Regions from separate parts of the Bacillus sp. PK6-026 genome, predicted to be linked through region 1. Evidence: riboswitches for the same ligand, from Rfam matches in the RefSeq annotation. Region 1 holds a riboswitch; each other region holds the start of a gene.
The links. A riboswitch is a leader RNA that binds a small molecule or an ion and turns the genes downstream of it on or off. The one in region 1 is predicted to bind S-adenosylmethionine.
Positions count from the first base shown of each region.

Region 2: another riboswitch for S-adenosylmethionine. It lies ahead of metN (methionine ABC transporter ATP-binding protein MetN); the one in region 1 lies ahead of M1D59_RS08580 (YezD family protein).
Region 3: another riboswitch for S-adenosylmethionine. It lies ahead of mtnK (S-methyl-5-thioribose kinase); the one in region 1 lies ahead of M1D59_RS08580 (YezD family protein).
Region 4: another riboswitch for S-adenosylmethionine. It lies ahead of M1D59_RS06685 (methionine biosynthesis PLP-dependent protein); the one in region 1 lies ahead of M1D59_RS08580 (YezD family protein).

Region 1 covers NZ_CP096418.1:1,681,108-1,685,837, reverse strand. The annotation lists gene M1D59_RS08590 (inorganic phosphate transporter) at 25-1,089, opposite strand; gene M1D59_RS08585 (phosphoadenylyl-sulfate reductase) at 1,101-1,802, opposite strand; gene M1D59_RS08580 (YezD family protein) at 1,888-2,004, opposite strand; SAM riboswitch class I at 2,107-2,213, opposite strand; gene pyrE (orotate phosphoribosyltransferase) at 2,377-3,006, opposite strand; gene pyrF (orotidine-5'-phosphate decarboxylase) at 3,003-3,722, opposite strand; gene M1D59_RS08565 (dihydroorotate dehydrogenase) at 3,691-4,626, opposite strand; gene M1D59_RS08560 (dihydroorotate dehydrogenase electron transfer subunit) at 4,626-4,730, opposite strand, start outside.
Region 2 covers NZ_CP096418.1:3,482,802-3,487,531, reverse strand. The annotation lists gene gcvH (glycine cleavage system protein GcvH) at 1-48, shown strand, start outside; gene M1D59_RS17840 (YusG family protein) at 109-345, shown strand; gene M1D59_RS17835 (toprim domain-containing protein) at 408-752, shown strand; gene M1D59_RS17830 (thioredoxin family protein) at 778-1,086, shown strand; gene M1D59_RS17825 (SCP2 sterol-binding domain-containing protein) at 1,208-1,564, shown strand; SAM riboswitch class I at 1,739-1,846, shown strand; gene metN (methionine ABC transporter ATP-binding protein MetN) at 1,963-2,988, shown strand; gene M1D59_RS17815 (methionine ABC transporter permease) at 2,981-3,649, shown strand; gene metQ (methionine ABC transporter substrate-binding lipoprotein MetQ) at 3,663-4,493, shown strand; gene M1D59_RS17805 (carboxymuconolactone decarboxylase family protein) at 4,586-4,730, shown strand, end outside.
Region 3 covers NZ_CP096418.1:1,471,010-1,475,739, forward strand. The annotation lists gene M1D59_RS07470 (hypothetical protein) at 47-160, shown strand; gene mtnA (S-methyl-5-thioribose-1-phosphate isomerase) at 167-1,228, opposite strand; gene mtnK (S-methyl-5-thioribose kinase) at 1,234-2,430, opposite strand; SAM riboswitch class I at 2,513-2,656, opposite strand; gene M1D59_RS07485 (carbon-nitrogen family hydrolase) at 2,740-3,519, opposite strand; gene M1D59_RS07490 (pyridoxal phosphate-dependent aminotransferase) at 3,615-4,730, shown strand, end outside.
Region 4 covers NZ_CP096418.1:1,319,993-1,324,722, reverse strand. The annotation lists gene M1D59_RS06695 (DUF819 family protein) at 1-667, shown strand, start outside; gene metC (cystathionine beta-lyase) at 712-1,887, opposite strand; gene M1D59_RS06685 (methionine biosynthesis PLP-dependent protein) at 1,877-3,001, opposite strand; SAM riboswitch class I at 3,067-3,183, opposite strand; gene M1D59_RS06680 (helix-turn-helix transcriptional regulator) at 3,311-4,258, shown strand; gene M1D59_RS06675 (DinB family protein) at 4,338-4,730, shown strand, end outside.

The sequences.
Region 1 (4,730 bases):
AACTTGTTTCCCCCTACTTTGTGTTTAAATTCCTCCGCCTTGTTCATGGACGGAGCTGTGCTCTTTTTTGACTGCTCTCATCAGGCTGATCGTCCCGACAGATGCCAGAAGGACGCTTGTGACGACGATGAGAGCATAATAGTCTCCTTTTAATAAAAGGCTGACCAGCATATAAGACAGGCTTAATGAAAGGAACGGCGAGACGACCCATACTTTCAGCATCGTTTTGACCACTTGTTTATGAAAGACATTGCCGCCGTTTTTTGCCATTCCCATCCCTATAATAGAAGATGATGTGACTTGCGCAAGCGGAACCGGCAAACCGAAAATCGAACTGATGATGACAAGCCCGGCTCCTGTTCCGGAAAGGATGATCCCCTCTCCTTTTGAAAATTTCGTTATTTTTTTGCCGTTTGTTTCAAGAACGCGCCTGCCCAGTAAAAGGGCGCCCAGCGCGACAAACAGTCCGCCGTAGAGCGTTCCTTCCCCGACTGTCAAAACATGCGCCGCCACCAGAGGTCCGACAGCATTTGCGACATTGTTCATGCCTGCTGAGAAGGCTTCAAAAAACCCGGTGATCAACAGAATGACCGCCAAAACCTTTGCTTTCTTTCCCGAGGCTGGACGTTTGATCGTTTTTTTCATGATGTTTGCCATCGCAAATGTAAAGGTAAAAGCGACGATTGGTACAACGACCCAAAATGAGACGATGACAAGCAAAGATTTCACATATAAAACCTGGTAAGCGACACCTACTCCGACAACAGATCCGACCGTCACTTCACTTGTCGAAAGCGGGATGCCGAGTACATTTGCGATAAAGAGCGACAGTGCCGCCGAGCCGATAATAATGCAGACGATTTCAAGCGAAATCACCCGTTCGGGAATGATGCCTGAGCTGATCGTTTTCACGACGTTTCCTCCGCCGATGACGGCGCCCGAGAGAACGCCTGCTGCACAGATTATTAGTGCGTGAAACTTCTTTTTGACGGCTTCAGATCCATAGGCGATTCCCATTGAAGCAGCTGCACCGCTCGCTCCGATATTCATCGCAAAAAACATGCTAAATAAAATGGCGGCAAGTTCCATGACTCATCTCCTTACTCGTGTAATCCGCATTCTGTTTTAGCCGATCCGTTCCAGCGGCCTGATCGAAGATCATCCATTGTAAAGGCCGGAGAGGTGCACGGAGCGCAGCCGATGCTCGGGTAGCCTTGATCATGAAGCGGATTGTACGGGAGATCGTGCTTTGTCACATATCTCCAAATATCCTTCCACGTCCAATGAATGAGCGGACAAACTTTGATAGACTTGAATTTTTCATCTTTGTTCAAAAAATTCGTTTTGCTCCGCCCGGGCGATTGCTCGCGGCGCAGGCCCGACAGCCACGCCGGGTAGCCTGAAAGCGTCTCGCGGAGAGGAATGACCTTCCTCATTTCACAGCAGGAATTCGGAGCGGTCTTCCATAGTTCGTCCCCATATTCTTTCGCCTGCTCTTCGACGGTAAGCTCCGGTGTTTTCATGATAATCTGAAGGCCTGGATATCGTTCTTTGACAGCGTCGATCGTTTCATACGTTTCTTTAAAATGAAATCCCGTATCAAGGAAAACGATGACCGCATCTTTTTTCACCTTATAAATCAAATCGATCAGGACGATTCCCTCAATTCCGAAGCTGCACGCATATACAAGCTGATTTCCGTAATGTCCGTATGCCCATTTCAAGACGGACAGCGCTCCTTTATAAGAGTCATCTTCCTGAAAAGAGATATTTGGTTCTTCCCATGTGCTGTAAGTAAAAATTTTCGGTTCCCCCTTTTTTCGCCAACAAAAAAACGGCTTCCAGCAGAAAAAAACTGTGAAAACCGCCTCTAGTTTGTCTAGTCAGCTATTTCAATCTTATTTTTTCATTTTTTTCGATTTGAATGACTTTGCCGTCCTGAACAACGAATGTGATCGATCCGTAATTCATGTCTTTCAGCATGTCTTTCATTTTGATGATCACCTTTTCAAGCTGTTCATCTGTCTTCACTTCTAGCTCCTCCTCTGCCCCTAAAAATTAAAATCTTTCTTCCAAATTTGAAAGAAAGACGAGGAACTCCGCTATTCCTTATCTCTCAAAATGAGGGCATTTTGCTGGAAGTAGCACCTTACGCTTCACACGCAGGTTGCCGGGTTTCATCGGACCAGTCCCTCCACCGCTCTTGATAAGTTTGCTTTTGTTATTTTAAAATTTTAGCACAATTCGAACAAAAGTCAACCCGACTTTTTTTATAGGATTAATAAAAAATAAAAATAATCCGATTTTACTATTTTTAAATCTGTAAAAAGACGCAAAAAAAGCCGTTCTCCCATTAGGAGAATACGGCTTTTATCATTAATCCATCCAAGACTTGCTTTCAGGATCCGCCTTCCATTCTTTCAGTTTGGCGGCATCCTGTTCGCTGATATATCCGCCGGCAAGCGCAGCCTCTGTCAATGTATCGTAATCAGTCAGCGTACGGTATTCAACGCCCGCTTCGCTGAAGGCGGCGGCAGCTTTAGGAAGCCCGTAAGTGAAAATGGCGGCGACACCGAGCACTTCACATCCCGCCTCTGTGAGAGCGGCTGCCGCTTCAAGGACGCTTCCTCCCGTTGAAATTAAATCTTCAATTACAACGACTTTTTGTCCTTTTACAACAGCGCCTTCAATTTGGTTTCCTTTGCCGTGCGCCTTCGGTTTGCTTCTGACGTAGCACATCGGCAGGCTCAGCCTGTCGGCGGCAAGCGCGGCATGGGGGATTCCTGCAGTTGCCGTACCGGCGATCATTTCGGCTCCGGGAAACTTGTCTTGAATCAGTCCGGCAAGCCCTGAAGCTATATCATCCCTTACTTCCGGATATGAAAGCGTCAAACGATTGTCGCAGTAGATGGGCGACAAGATGCCGCTCGCCCATGTAAACGGCTCGTTCGGGCGCAGGAAAACCGCTTTGATTCTTAATAAATGGTTTGCAATGTCTGTTTTCATGCCTTGGTTCCCTCCCACTCATGTCCTATTCTTCTGTAGGCTGACACAGGATCTTCTGCCTGTGTAATCGAACGGCCGACAACGATCGCCGACACGCCTTTTTCCCTTGCGTAGCCAGGCGTCGCCACCCGGACCTGGTCGTTGTTTTTGTCATCCGCCATGCGAATTCCGGGTGTCACGGTCAGAAAATCTAAAGACGCGGCCCGGTAAATGTGTTCGGCTTCATGGACGGAGCAGACGACACCGTCAAGTCCGCTTTCTTTAGCCAACTTGCTGTAGTGAACAACTGTATCGAGAAGCGGCGTTTCAATCAGCAGCTCTTGCTGAAGCATTTCTGAAGACGTGCTTGTCAGCTGGGTCACAGCAATTAATGAAGGGCGTTTTCGGCCTGCCGGAGTCCCCGCTTCAAGGCCTTCAAGCGCCGACTCCATCATTTGCTTTCCGCCTGCTGCGTGCACATTGACAAGGCTGACGCCAAACCCCGCCAGCCTTTTCATCGCCTTGTATACGGTCGTTGGAATGTCGTGGCATTTTAGATCAAGGAAAATGCGGCAGCCGCGCTCCTGTAACTTTTCAAGGATGGCCGGCCCTTCCTGATAAAAAAGCTCCATGCCCACCTTCACGAAAAGCTCTTCTCCATGAAACCGGTCCAAAAACGCATATGTTTCCTGTGCTGATGCAAAATCAAGCGCGATGATGGGCGGCGTATGTTTCATCCTTCCAGCTCCTTCCGATACACTCGTTCAACGAACGGTATCCGTATTTTTCTAAAACGCGCGGCAAATCGGCGATGATTTCGGGACAAACAAACGGATTAACAAAGTTTGCGGTGCCGACGGCGACTGCGCTCGCACCCGCCAGCAAAAACTCAAGCACATCTTCCGCTGACTGGACACCGCCCATGCCGATGATCGGAATGCTGACTTTTTGGCTGACTTCATGCACCATTCTGATGGCCACCGGTTTAACAGCAGGGCCTGATAATCCGCCGGTTTTGTTCGCCAAGATCGGCTTTCCCGTTTTTAAGTCGAGCCGCATCCCGATCAGGGTGTTGATCATCGTCAAACCGTCCGCTCCCGCTTCTTCTATGGCAAGAGCGATGTCGGTAATATTCGCGACATTCGGCGACAGCTTCACATAGACGGGAACGCTCGCAACCTCTTTCACCGCTTTCGTCAGCTCACTGGCCATTTCCGGCTGCGTACCGAAGGCGATCCCTCCCGTTTTCACGTTAGGACAGGAAATATTCAGCTCGAGCGCATGAACATTCGGCGCTTTGCTGATTTCTTCAGCCACTTCAACATAATCGTCGATCTGCGAGCCGGCGACATTGGCGATAATCGGTGTATCGAACTGTTCGAGCCACGGCAATTCGTGTTCCATGACAGCCTCTAAACCCGGATTTTGCAGACCGATGGCATTAAGCATGCCGGCTTGCGTCTCGGCGACGCGCGGCGTCGGGTTCCCGAAGCGCGGTTCGCTCGTCGTCGCTTTAATCATGATCGCACCGAGACGTGAAAGATCGTAAAAGTTCGCAAATTCTCTCCCGAATCCGAAGCAGCCTGAAGCCGGCATGATCGGATTTTTCAATTGAAGGCCCGGCAAATTGACTTCGAGCATCATAACAGCACCTCCTGGGCTTTGAAAACAGGACCATCAAGGCATACCTTCACATAAGATGTTTCGCTTTCTTCCGTATGGCAGACACAGGCAAAGCAAGCGCC
Region 2 (4,730 bases), 1.8 Mb from region 1:
AATCTGATGACAGCCGAGCAATATGAGGACATGATAAAAGAAGACTAAGGATTATTCAGGATAGCCATGTGTCGTTTGGATACTCTATATCAAGAGGGGGTGTCCAAATTGACGCTGAAAAAAGAACGTATTGATATTACAGAACATGTGGAAAGCCGATTAAAAAACGGCGGAATGCAGCTGTACCATGAGAATGAGCTGATCGGCCGAATGACCGGAAAGGATCAATACGAGTTGAAATCTGGATATTCATTCCAAGATGAGAGATTTTACAAAACGGCGGATACCGTAAGCGGTCCGGATGCTAAATATGTAGACTGTGATGACCACCAAGGCTGGTGTTAATCAAGTCAGGCGGTGAACATTCACTGCCTTTTTTTACAAGTAAATCTTTAAAGGTGATCCATATGCCGGAAAATGAAAAAGTCATGATCGTCGAAGGGAAATCAGATAAGCAAAAAGTGAAGCATGTCATCGAAGAGCCCGTGGATATCATTTGCACAAACGGAACGATCAGCCAGGCAAAACTCGATGAATTCGCCGAAACGCTGTTTGATAAAGACGTTTATATCCTGGTGGATGCCGATGAATCAGGGGAAAAGCTCCGCCGGCAGCTGACGAGGGAGCTCCCCCAAGCTTCGCATCTATACATCGATAGGGTATACAAAGAAGTCGCTTCCGCCCCGAGTCAGCATGTTGCAGAAATATTAATTCGTTCAAACATCCGGGTACATACAAAATATTTATTATAAAACGTATTGAGGTGCGGTTCAACAGATGCAAGAACTCCAAGAAAAAGAGCTAAAACGGCTTGAACATGAGACCTGTCTTCTATATGTATACACGCCGTTCTGCGGAACGTGTCAGCTGGCCGGAAGAATGCTGGAAGTCGTTGATGAAATGATAAAGGACATTCCTTTTTATAAAAACAATCTCAATTATTCCCCGGCATTTGCCAAGCAGCAGGAAATAGAAAGCGTTCCATGCTTTATCCTTTACAAAAACGGGCAAGTCGTCAAAAAAGAATACGCTTTTCACTCCGTTTCCTACTTATACGATACGATTAAACAAAATGTTGTGGATTAAGGGCGGTTTTGACATATTTCTCGGGAAATAACCAGCAAAAACTTGTCGAGCAATTCCTAAAGGAACTCCTGCGGCAGACAGAGAATCTGTAAGTATGACCAATTTACAGGAGGTTATACAGTTGGAGAAAATGGGATTGATAGAAAGAGAGGACAAGGCTCTTTTTTTAAAACCTCTATTATCGACAACGGCTTTGCTGATTACGTTTCAAGGCGAGAAAGAAGCTTTTACGTTAGCGATCAACGAAAAAGGGGAAATGGAAAAATCTTCTCTTGCAGAGAAAGCTCATTTGACCTTTTTTGGAGAGCAAAGCGAGATTATTGACCTTCTTCACGGCGATATTTCATTGCAGCATCTCGTACAGCGCGGCACTGTTCAAGTAAAAGGCTCATTCAGAGCTTTATTGAAGCTTGAAGCGATTTTATGGCTGACGGACGGCTTTTTTAAAAACAGCGATCTTTATTCAGAGACATTTTAAAAATTTGAAAAATCGGCACATTCCGTGTATAAGTCGGACAGAGACGAGCGTTTACGTTCGTCTCTTTTCGCCGTAGGCCGATTGTCTTACGAAAAATAGTTGACAACTATTTTTTCGCATGATATCCTACTTTAAGAATTCCGATCATAATAATCAAAAAATAAATATATGATTCTCTTATCCAGAGAGGTGGAGGGAAGTGCCCTATGAAACCCGGCAACCATCAACACGTGTTGAAATGGTGCCAATTCACACGAAGCGTTATGCTTTGAAAGATGAGAGAAAGGCCCAGACTATTCAAAAGCCTTTCTGCTCATGTGTGCAGAAAGGCTTTTTTCATTGTTTGATCAGGAATTTAGACAACTATGAGAATTGAGCAAGAAAGCAGGTGATGGCTTTTGATAAATCTTCAAAATGTTTCAAAGATTTATCGGTCAAAGCATGGAGATGTCAATGCTGTCCAGGATGTCACCCTTACGATTAAAAAAGGTGAAATCTTCGGAATTATTGGATATAGCGGAGCTGGAAAAAGCTCCTTGATCCGTCTTTTGAACGGACTTGAACAGCCGACTTCAGGCACGGTTGAAGTAGCCGGCAGAACAATCAGTGAGATCAAAGGGAAGAAGCTGAGGAATGCAAGGCAGGAAATCAGCATGATTTTCCAGCACTTCAACCTATTGTGGTCAAGAACGGTCCGCGACAATATTGCGTTTCCGCTGGAGATCGCCGGTGTCAGCAAAGCAAAACGTCTGAAAAGAGTCGCTGAACTGATAAAGCTTGTCGGACTTGAAGGCAAGGAAAATGCCTACCCTTCACAGCTTAGCGGAGGCCAAAAGCAGCGCGTCGGCATCGCTCGGGCGCTCGCAAACAATCCGAAAGTTCTCTTATGCGATGAAGCGACATCAGCGCTTGATCCGCAGACGACTGACTCGATCCTGGGTCTTCTGTCCGATATCAATGAAAGGCTCGGACTGACCATTGTCCTGATTACTCATGAAATGCATGTCATCAGGAAAATCTGCCACAGAGTGGCCGTCATGGAAAACGGAAAGGTCGTGGAAGAAGGCGATGTGCTGAACGTATTCCTCAAGCCGCAGGAAGAAATGACAAAGCGCTTTGTTCAGCAGGTAACAGAACCGGTGGAAACACAGGAAACGCTGAAGCATTTCCTCGAAGAAACGACATCCGGGCGGACGATCAAGCTCACCTTCGTCGGTGAAGCGGCCGAATCGCCGCTGATCACACAGATCATTCGGAAGTTCGATGTTGAAGTCAACATCCTTCAAGGCAAAATCTCGCAAACTCAGGACGGCGCATACGGTTCATTGTTCATTCATGTCGACGGATATGAAAACGAGGTCAATGATGTGGTCGATTTCATCAAGAGCCGTCAAGTAGAAGCAGAGGTGATCACGAATGTTTGAAAAACTGTTTCCAAACGTAGATATGGAGCAGCTGTGGGAAGCTACGTATGAAACGATATATATGACAGGAATTTCCCTATTGTTTGCTTTTATCATCGGAGTGATTCTCGGTATGCTGCTGTATCTGACTTCTAAAGGAAACATTTGGCAGAATCGGGTCGTGAACGGTGTAATCTCGGCAATCGTCAATGTGTTCAGGTCTATTCCTTTTATTATATTGATTATTTTGCTGCTCGGTTTCACAAAGTTTTTAATGAACACGATCTTGGGGCCGAACGCCGCACTTCCGGCTTTGATTATCGCATCCGCTCCGTTCTATGCCCGCCTGGTTGAAATCGCTTTGCGCGAAGTTGATAAAGGCGTGATTGAAGCGGCAAAATCGATGGGAGCCAAAACATCGACGATCATATTTAAAGTGCTCCTGCCCGAATCGATGCCGGCCTTGATCTCTGGCATTACGGTTACGGCGATTGCACTGATCGGTTCGACGGCGATGGCCGGAGCAATCGGTTCAGGCGGACTCGGGAACCTTGCCTATGTAAACGGTTTTCAGATGAACAATCCCGATATTATACTCATCGCCACTATTTTCATCTTAGCTATTGTGTTTATCATCCAGTTTATCGGGGATTTTATAACAAATAAATTAGACAAACGTTAGGGAGGACATCAACATGAAAAAAGGTTTATTAACAGCTTTATTCATCATTTTTGCAGGCGTTTTAGCCGCTTGCGGATCTTCCAGCAGCGAAGGGGATAAAGACAGCAAAGTCATCACAGTCGGAGCGACGCCGACGCCTCACGCTGAAATCCTTGAAGAAGCAAAGCCGCTTTTGAAAGAAAAAGGCTATGAGCTTAAAATCAAAAATTTCACGGACTACAAACTGATCAACAAGGCGCTTGCAACGAAAGATCTCGATGCGAACTACTTCCAGCACGTCCCGTATCTTGAACAGGAAATGAAAGAAAATAAAGACTACGATCTTGTTAACGTCGGCGCGGTACACCTTGAGCCATTCGGCATTTACTCTAAAAAGTATAAATCTTTAAAAGACCTTCCTGACGGTGCAAAAATTATTATGAGCAACAACGCCGCTGAACAGGGCCGCATGCTTGCAATGCTTGAAAATGCCGGACTGATCAAGCTGAAATCAGGCATTGAAAAAGTGGATGCGACAGTAAAAGATATTACAGAAAACAAGAAAAACCTCAAAATCAAAAATGATGTGGCGCCTGAAATGACGGCAAAAGCATACGAAGCCAATGAAGCTGACGCAGTGTTCATCAATGTGAACTACGCGATCCAAAACAAGCTCAATCCGAAAACTGATTCAATCGAGCTTGAGTCTCCAAAAGACAATCCTTACGCTAACATCATCGCCGTCCGCAAAGGCGACGAAGATTCTGACAAGGTGAAAGCTCTGATGGACGTATTGCGCTCTGAGGACATTAAAAAGTTCATCGACAAAAAATATGAAGGCTCTGTCATTTCTGTTTCTGAGTAAATGAAAGAACACCCCGGTTTTGGAGAAAACCGGGGTTTTTTCGCGTATTTTTTGAAAAGAGGCTCATAATAAAAAAAGACTACCAACTGAAAATGGAGGAACAAAACGTGAATCAGCATGAATCAGAAAGCATTATCGAATCCGCACTGCATGAATATAAAGCAGGGATCGGCATCTTTTCCGAAAAAATGCCCGGAATTGCCGCCAAATACAACGAATTTACAGAGGAATGCTTTA
Region 3 (4,730 bases), 210 kb from region 1:
TATTAAGTTAAAAATGTTGGTCTTGGTAAAAAAGGAGGACGAATAAGTGAAAACGAACCGCCCGAACAAAATAGCAGGATACGCGGAATTGTTCGTCAAGCTGCACGTGTTGACCGAAGAGCAGAAGAAAGACATCATCAAATCGATTAAAATCCGCTAAAGCGGCCTAAGTAAGGGCTTCAGCGGAAAACAGCGCTTCAATTTCTTCTTCAAACCTGTCTGTGATAATCCCTTTTTCCGTAATGATGCCAGAGATTAAATCGTGCGGCGTGATATCAAAAGCAGGGTTGAACACTGGCACCTCTTGCGGAGCTATTTGCGTTCCGTTTATCAGCCTGACTTCATCCGGATCGCGTTCTTCAATCGGAATGTTGTCGCCACATGAAATCGAAACATCAAAAGTTGACAGGGGAGCGGCGATAAAAAACGGGATTTGAAAGGCTTTGGCGAGGATTGCCAAGCCGTATGTTCCGATTTTATTGGCTGTATCTCCGTTTCTCGCGATCCTGTCCGCTCCGACAATGACGGCTGAAATGTTTTTTTCTTTCATCGTATGGGCAGCCATGCTGTCTGTAATCAGCGTCACGTCAATTCCCCCCTGCATAAGCTCCCACGCCGTCAGGCGCGCCCCTTGCAGGACAGGCCTCGTTTCACAGGCATAAATATGAAGGTCGAGGTCCTTTGTTTTGGCAAGATAAAACGGGGAAAGGGCCGTACCGTACCTGCTTGTCGCAATCGAGCCGGCGTTGCAGATGGTCATGATGCTGTCACCCGATTTGAACAAATGCAGTGCATTCTGTCCGATTTGCCGGCACGTTTCTTCGTCTTCAACCTGGATCTGAATGGCTTCATGGATCAGATTTGTTTTTGCTTCATTGACCGATTTTGCGTCCTCCGCACTTATTACCAGCCGATTGAGAGCCCAGGATAAATTGACGGCTGTCGGCCTTGCCTGATTGAGTTCATCTTTGATTTTTCCGAGTTCCACCAGAAACGCGGAAACCTCAGATGTATTGATGCTTTGTGCGCAAAGGGCGAGTCCGAAGGCGGCTGTAATGCCGATGGCAGGTGCACCCCTCACTTTCAGCGTTTGAATCGCATCATAGACGTCTTCTTTTGTTGTGAGGTGCAGGTATTCCGTCTTTTCGGGAAGCTTTTGCTGGTTCAGAATTTTTACCGATGCTTCTTCCCATTCGACAGAGCGGGGCACCGCAAATTGTTCAGGCATGTCATTCACTCCTTAAGTGCGTTCCGAAACGCTTCAATCAAGTCTTTTGGCGTCCGGAAACCACTGCGTTTTTCTATGAATGCTGCGCCTATTTTAAGGGCGAGCTTTTTTTGGCTGATTCTCCGGGAAAACGGAACGATTGTTTCAAGGTCCGCCACATGGGCAAGGCCGATCGTCCGGCGGATCATTTCGCAGCCGGCAAAGCCTGCTGCGTCTTCAAACGCCTGCTTCAGAACTGATTCAAGGCGTCCTTTCTCATTTTTGCAAGCGTCAAGAGCATCGTTTTCCCATGCTTCGCTGAATGTCCGGCTGAACGTATGCCAGACGGTCTCGACATGGCGGTATAAAGGAGCCCGCCTGTTTTCTTCGCGGGAAAGCGCGTGCAGCAGCAGGTTGGCGATAAACTGTCCAATGTCAAACCCGATCGGGCCGAAAAACGCAAATTCAGGGTCGATGATTTTCGTTTCGGCTTCTTCACTTGCGAAAATGCTGCCTGTATGAAGGTCGCCGTGGATCAGCGTTTCCTCTGCAGACAAAAAGCGCTGTTTCAGTTTTGCCGCTTCAATTTTTAATGCTTCATTGCGCCAAAGATCTTCCGCTTCATCGCGAAGCTCTTCTTCGAAATCGTTTGTCTCATGATCAAAGAAAGGGTCTGTGAACACAAGGCTTTCTGTAATATCGCACAGATCCGGATTCGTAAACTGCTTCACAAGCCGCCCTTTAACTGTTGGGTCAAGTGCATATTCAGACGAGTAAAAATGTGTTTTTCCAAGGAATTCTCCGATGTCTTCCGACAGGTGGGGATAATCCTTCCCGTCAATCAGTCCTTTTCTGGCGATTTCCAAGTGAGAAAGGTCTTCCAATACGGTAACGGCAAGCTCGGTGTCAGAATAGTACACGTTCGGGACAAGGTGCGGGACATGCTCGGCTTGGCGGATCAGCGCACTGCTTTCGATTCTCGCCCTGTCAAGCGACAGCGGCCAGCTTTCGCCGACGACTTTCGCATAAGGCACCGCCTGTTTGATGATCAGCCCTTTTTGCTGCTCTTTGTCATACACGCGGAAGACCAAATTCAAGTTTCCGTCCCCGATCTCCCGGCATGTCAGGGTGCTTTTGCTTGGAAAAAGCCCGAGGCGGACGGCCAGCGCGGCCGCGGAGCTTTCGGTCAAAGTTTCGTATGCTGCGGTTTTCGTTACGGTCATGTGTGATTCCCCCTAAATGTCGTTAACAATAAAAAAGCCTCTTTCTCATCGAGAGAAAGAGGCTGATTTGTCGCGTTCGCCTCTCTTATCTCTCAGAATTCAAAGTCTGATGGAATTAGCACCGTGCCCTAGCGGCGCAGAATTTCGCGCCCCATTTCACAATGGTATTACGGTCGGTTGCTGTTGGGGTCATTAGGCCAGTCCTTCACCCAACTCTCGATAAGAGAAATCAATATAAAATTTTGAAATTTCAGTTCGGTCAGTTGCTGAAAATGTTACCAGCATCTCAGTTTTCTTGTCAACACTTTTTTAATATAAATCTCTGCGAATGTCCTCAAAAACCGGAATTTGCCCCCGCGCTTTTTCAATGTCCCCGAGGTTGATTTCGGTCCTGATGACGGCTTCACCGCTCCCTGCTTCAGCGAGGGTGCGGCCGAGCGGATCAATGATGATGCTGTGGCCCGCAAATTCGTTTGCCGGGTCACTTCCCGCTCGGTTGCAGGCTGCGACAAAGCACTGATTTTCAATCGCTCTGGCTTTTAAAAGGCTTTGCCAGTGATCGAGGCGGGCGAGCGGCCATTCCGCCGATACAAAGATGATGCCCGCACCTTCCTTCGTATGTTTTCTGATCCATTCCGGGAAACGGATGTCGTAGCAGATAAACCCCGCAGCCGGGATCCCTTCAAGCTCGAAGCTCCCGTCGCCTGAGCCCGCTGACAAATAAAGGTGTTCGTCCATCAGCTGGAAAAGGTGAGCTTTGCTGTATTCTTTGATCAAATGTCCGTTTTTGTCTGCGATGTACATGATATTGTACACACCGCTTTTTTTCTTAACGGCGACAGAGCCGCATATGATATGGACACGGTTTGCTTTTGCCGTTTCCTGCAGCCATCTCTTCGTTTGCCTGCCTTCTTCATCTGCGATGGAGCCGAGATTTTTTAAATCATAACCCGTCGTCCACAGCTCGGGAAGGAGAAGAACATCCGCTTTCCGGCTTTCCTGTTCGATCAGCTGCTCCGCTTTTTTAAAATTTTCAGAAGGATTGCCGTATGCGATATCGAATTGCAGACATGAAATTGTCAGCTTCAATCTGGATCACCTCATTTTTTTCTTTACATTTTACATTTAACAATATATGATGATGGACTATCATTTCAAGAATTTTTCAAAAGCGGGTGAATCATATGAAATTTGAGCTTTCAGATGTGCTGAAACAGCTGCCTGAGCAGTTTTTCGCTTCCTTGGTGAAAAAGGTGAATGAAAAAATCGCCGCCGGCCATGATGTGATTAATCTCGGCCAGGGGAATCCCGATCAGCCGACACCTGATCACATCGTTGATACAATGGCGCAAGCCGTTCGCAACCCTAAAAACCATCAGTATTCCTCCTTTCGCGGCAGCCGTTCACTCAAGGAGGCGGCAGCCGCGTTCTATCGAAGGGAATACGGCGTAGAGCTCGATCCCGAACGCGAAGTCGCTGTATTGTTCGGCGGAAAAGCCGGTCTTGTCGAGCTTCCGCAATGTTTGTTAAATCCGGGGGATGCCGTGCTCGTTCCCGATCCCGGCTATCCCGACTACTGGTCGGGCGTTGAGCTGGCAAGAGCGAACATGGAAACGATGCCGCTTACAGCGGGCAATCAGTTTCTGCCTGACTACAGCCGGATTCCGAAGGAAGTGAAAGAAAATGCGAAGCTCATGTATTTAAATTATCCAAACAATCCAACCGGTGCCCAAGCCACGCCTGTTTTTTTCGAAGAGACTGTCCGGTTTGCCAAGTCGAACGGAATTTGCGTCGTCCACGATTTTGCCTACGGTGCGATCGGCTACGACGGCAAGAGGCCTGTCAGCTTTCTCGAAACGGAGGGGGCAAAAGACACAGGAATCGAAATTTACACGCTTTCCAAAACGTATAATATGGCTGGATGGCGGGTCGGGTTTGCAGTTGGCAACGCATCTGTGATCGAAGCGCTGAACCTTTATCAGGACCATATGTATGTCAGCCTTTTTAAAGCGGTCCAAGACGCCGCGGCAGCCGCGCTTCTATCAGACCAAGCGTGTGTCAAGGAGCAAAATGAGCGCTACGAAAAAAGGCGGGATGTATGGATTCGTGCGGTCCGCGAAATCGGTTGGCACGCGGATGCTCCGCAAGGTTCTTTTTTCGCCTGGATGCCTGTCCCTGACGGGTATACATCTGAGGCTTTTTCCGATCTGCTTCTCGAAAAAGCGAATGTCGTCACAGCGCCCGGCATCGGCTTCGGCAAATACGGAGAAGGCTATGTGAGAGTCGGCCTCTTGACAAGC
Region 4 (4,730 bases), 360 kb from region 1:
GGGGATACCGGCGCTTAAATGGTTTCAAAGGCGCTTTGGCGTTCATGAAGAGACGGCCGGCAGTAAAAATCAGGCGGAAGCCTATTGGAAAAGAAAAGAGATGTCCTTGCAGGACATTGCTTTAAACATCGGAACCGCCTTCGCGATCGTTGCTGTGTCTGTAAAAACAGCGGCCTTTTTCAAAGAGCGTTTTTCTTCTGACGGCGGGTTTCAGTTTCTTGCCTTTATCTTGGGTGACCAGTTCCTGCTGCTGACGACGCTGACAATTTTGCTGACGATCGCCTTTCCCCGCTATTTTGAACGGCTGCGCGGCACACAGGAAATCGGGACTTATTTGATTTACTTATTCTTTGTGGTGATCGGCATTCCGGCAGACTTGCGGATCATTCTCATGAACGCACCGCTCCTTTTGGCATTTGTGTTTGTGGTTGCCATGTCCAACCTGCTCGTAACGCTTGCCGCAGGAAAGCTGTTGCGTTTTCGGCTCGAGGAAATTCTCTTGGCCTGCAACGCATCTGTCGGCGGTCCGACAACAGCGGCGGCGATGGCGATCGCCAAAGGCTGGCAGAGCCTCGTCGCTCCGGTTATGCTGGTCGGGACGTTCGGATATCTGATCGGCAATTATGTCGGCACCCTCTTGGGCACATGGTTTTCTACCCTGGTTTAAACGCAAAAAAAGCCGCAGATTCCCTGAAGAGTCTGCGGTTTCTTTTATGATCGGGCGAACGCTCCGGATACGGCTTCCAATGCACGGGCAAAATCGGCCTGCAAATCATCGGCATGTTCCACACCGACGCTCAGCCGCAGAAGGCCGTCGGTAATCCCCCGTTTTTCCCGCTCTTCTTTCGGCATAGCGGCGTGTGACATTTTTGCCGGATAGGAAAGGATCGACTCCACAGCGCCGAGACTGACGGCAAAGACCGGAAGAGAAACGCGTTCCACAATCTTTTTCACGGCTTCTGCATTCTCCAGCTCGAACGAAAGGACGGCGCCGGCGCCATATGACTGGTGCCTGTGAACTGACGCACCCGGATGCGAAGACAGCCCCGGATAATACACTTGTTTGACGGCCGGATGCTTTTCAAAAAATTCAGCGAGCTGCTGAGCTGTTCGAGATGCTTTTTCAAGCCGGACCTGCAGTGTTTTCAGCCCTCTCAGCACAAGCCAGCAGTCTTGGACGCCGAGAACAGCGCCGAACGAATTTTGCAGCTTATAAAGTTCTTCCCCGAGCTTTTTGTCTTTCACAACGGCAAGTCCTGATAATACGTCGCTGTGTCCGCTTAAAAACTTCGTCGCGCTGTGTAGCACAACATCGACGCCGAGCTCGAGCGGCCGCTGCAGCGCCGGAGTCATAAACGTGTTGTCAAGAAACGTCAGACAGCCGTGCGCCTTGGCAAGCTTGACGACGCCTCTGATATCCGTAATGCCGAGCGTCGGATTTGACGGTGTTTCAAGGTAGATGACTTTTGTATTTTCCTTTATGTTTAAAGCAATTTCATTTAAATCCGTCATATCGACGAAAGTATGTTCAATCCCGAAGCGGCTCAGCACTTCCGTAATCATCCGGTAAGTGCCGCCGTACACATCTTTTGTGACAAGCACGTGATCGCCCTTTGACAAAAGCAGAAAGGAGGTGGAAATCGCGGCCATTCCGGATGAAAAAGCAAATCCCCTCGTCCCTCCCTCAAGCTCGGCTATCGTGTCTTCAAGCGCCGTTCTTGTCGGTGTTCCTGACCGGCTGTAGTCATATTCGCCGAATTTGTCAAAAGAACCTTGATGAAAGGTTGAGGCGTGCTGGATCGGCACGCTGACGGCTCCGGTTGCTCCGTCCGTTTTATTTTGGTTATGAACAAGCCTTGTTTCAAGCGTCCAGTTTTCATGACTCATGCGGAACCGCCTCCCCTTTTACTTTTTCCAGCGCAGCTTTTAGATCCTGCTTTAAATCGGAGACGTGTTCGATTCCGACTGAAAAGCGCAGAAGTCTGTTGCAGACGCCGTTTGCAATTCGGATGTCTTCCGGGATATCCATATGGGTCTGTGTCGCCGGATAGGTGATGAAGCTTTCGACTCCGCCGAGGCTTTCGGCGAAACAGATCGTCTTGAGATTTTTCAGCAACGGATTAACCCATTCTTCTTTTTGAACGCGGAATGACAGCATGCCGCCTTTTCCCGGATAAAGAACATCTGCAATTTCCTCCTGCTCTTCCAAAAAGGCCGCAAGTTCCCGCGCGTTTTCCTGATGCTGTCTCATCCTGAGAGCGAGCGTCTTCATCCCTCTCATTAAGAGCCATGAATCGAACGGCGATAAAACCGCTCCGATGGCGTTTTGGTGCTGGAACATTTCCTCAGACAGCTCTTCGCCTTTTGCAACGACAAGCCCCGCCAAAAGATCGTTATGACCGCCCAAATACTTCGTCGCGCTGTGAATGACAAGATCAGCGCCGAGCTCAATCGGCTTTTGCAGAACCGGTGTATAGAACGTATTGTCAACAATGAGCAGCAAGTCGTGCTCTTTAGCGATTTGCGTGATTTTTTGAATATCAGCTTCCTGCATGAGCGGATTTGTCGGCGTTTCTACAAACAGTGCCTTTGTATTGTTCGTGATTTTCGACTTGATACAGTCTTCGTCTGAAAAATCGTCGTAGAAAAAGCGAAGTCCGTATTTCTTCCATTCGTTTTCAAAAAGGCGGTACGTTCCCCCATATAAATCGGACGAAACGATGAGCTCATCCCCGCTTTGAAACAGAGCCATGATCGTCTGAATGGCAGCCATACCGGAACTGAACGCAAAGCCGCGCGTTCCCCCTTCGAGTTTCGCGATTGCATCTTCAACAAGCTGTCTTGTCGGATTTTTTGTGCGAATGTAATCAAACCCTGTGGATTCCCCGATCCCTTTGTGCCTGTACGCAGAAGAGAAATAAACGGGAGGATTGACAGTTCCCGTTATTTCATCACTGCGGTTGCCGATTTGCGCCAGCGTTGTTTGTACATGTTCAGTCATATGACACCATCCTTTTAAAAATAAAAAACCCCTTCTTCATAAGAAGAAGGGGGATTATGCGCTTCTTCTTATCTTCCAAGCATCTGCTTGCTGGATTTAGCACCTTGGTACACTGACATCGTCAGTGCAGACCGGTTGCTGAGGTTTCAAAGGGCCAGTCCCTCCACCTCTCGTGATAAGAATCTCTTCAATTTTCTGATTGTTCTTTACTTTAACCTAAGTCAAGACATTTTTCAAGGGTCATTTTTAAATCTTTCCTCATATTGAACATGGTATGATGAAACCAAACGACGGAACCGGAGGAATCAGATGCCAAAAACAGAGCGATTAATCGAATTGATGATGACCGTTCATACAAAACGAAAATTTACGGCCGGGGAGCTCGCAGCAGAATTCGGGGTTTCCTACCGCACGATTCTCCGCGATCTGGACGAGCTGAGCGCGCTCGGCGTCCCGATCTATTCTGAAACAGGCGCGAACGGAGGCTATTATTTGCTGAATGAACCTGTGCTTCCGCCGCTCTTTTTTACACAATCAGAGGCGGCGGCTATGTTTTTCGCGTATCAATCTCTGCAGTTTTTCGGATCGCTTCCCTTTGATGCGGAAACGCGGATGGTTTTAAAAAAGTTCTACCGCCACCTTCCCGTGGAAACACAGGAGCGGATTGATGCGATGAAAGACAGAATCGTGTTCTGGAATCCGCATCGTCCAAAAGCCGCCGAACATTTAGAAACGCTTCTTGATGCAGCCATCAATCAATCCGTTTTGACGGTCGTTTATGACGGAACAGACGATTGCGCGGAGAGATCCATCCAGCCCATCGGTTTGTTCAGCTGGAACGGCTTCTGGTACTGTCCGGCCTATTGCTTTAAAAGGCAGGCGTTCAGACTGTTCCGCGCCGACCGCATCCTTCGGGCGGAAAAAGCGGCCAGCCCGCTGGCCCGCCAGCTTCCCTATCCATCGGTTCTCAGCTGGATCAAACATTCGGAGAGCGAGTGCCCTGAACCGGTGCGGCTGCAAGCGGAACTGACACGCAGAGGAGCCAGGCGGGCTGCGGCTGATGTGGACTTATTCAAGATCCTCACCATGCGGGATGACGGGACGGGGGCGATCGATGCAAACCTCCCCAGACCAGAACTTGAGTATTTCGGGGAACTTTTGTGGAACCTCGGCACTGAGGCAACTGTCAAAGAACCCGCAGAAATCAAGCTTCAGCTGAAACGGAAGGCTGCTGACATTTTAGCAAGGTACGACTGACTTTTTTTAGAATCGTGACAAAGCCTGTCAGGATTAGGTGATACTTTTAGAATAAAGCAAAATGGAAAGGATGAAGCAAATGAAGCAAGTTCAAGCCCTGCGGAGCGATTTGTTCCACGAGATGGAGACGGGCATCCGCTCCACGTGTCATCTTCTGAAAAAAGTGAAGGAATCTGACTGGTCTTACCGGCCCGCCGACCGCATGCGAAGCCTGAAAGAACTGGCAAGCCATCTGACGGCCATCCCAGAAGCCGACATGGCTATCATGCAGGAAAAGGAAGAGGCCGCCATCTCCCGAATTGAAAAGAAGTATAGTGCATTGCAGTCGGCTGACCAAATGGCTGAAGCTATGCAGAAAGGATTCGCTGCTTTTCAAACGTATATGACTTCCCTCTCCGACGAGGAATTTTTGACGAAAAAAACAAAGCCGTTTTACCTTGATGAAGGGATGACCCAAAGCCGCTGGCTGACG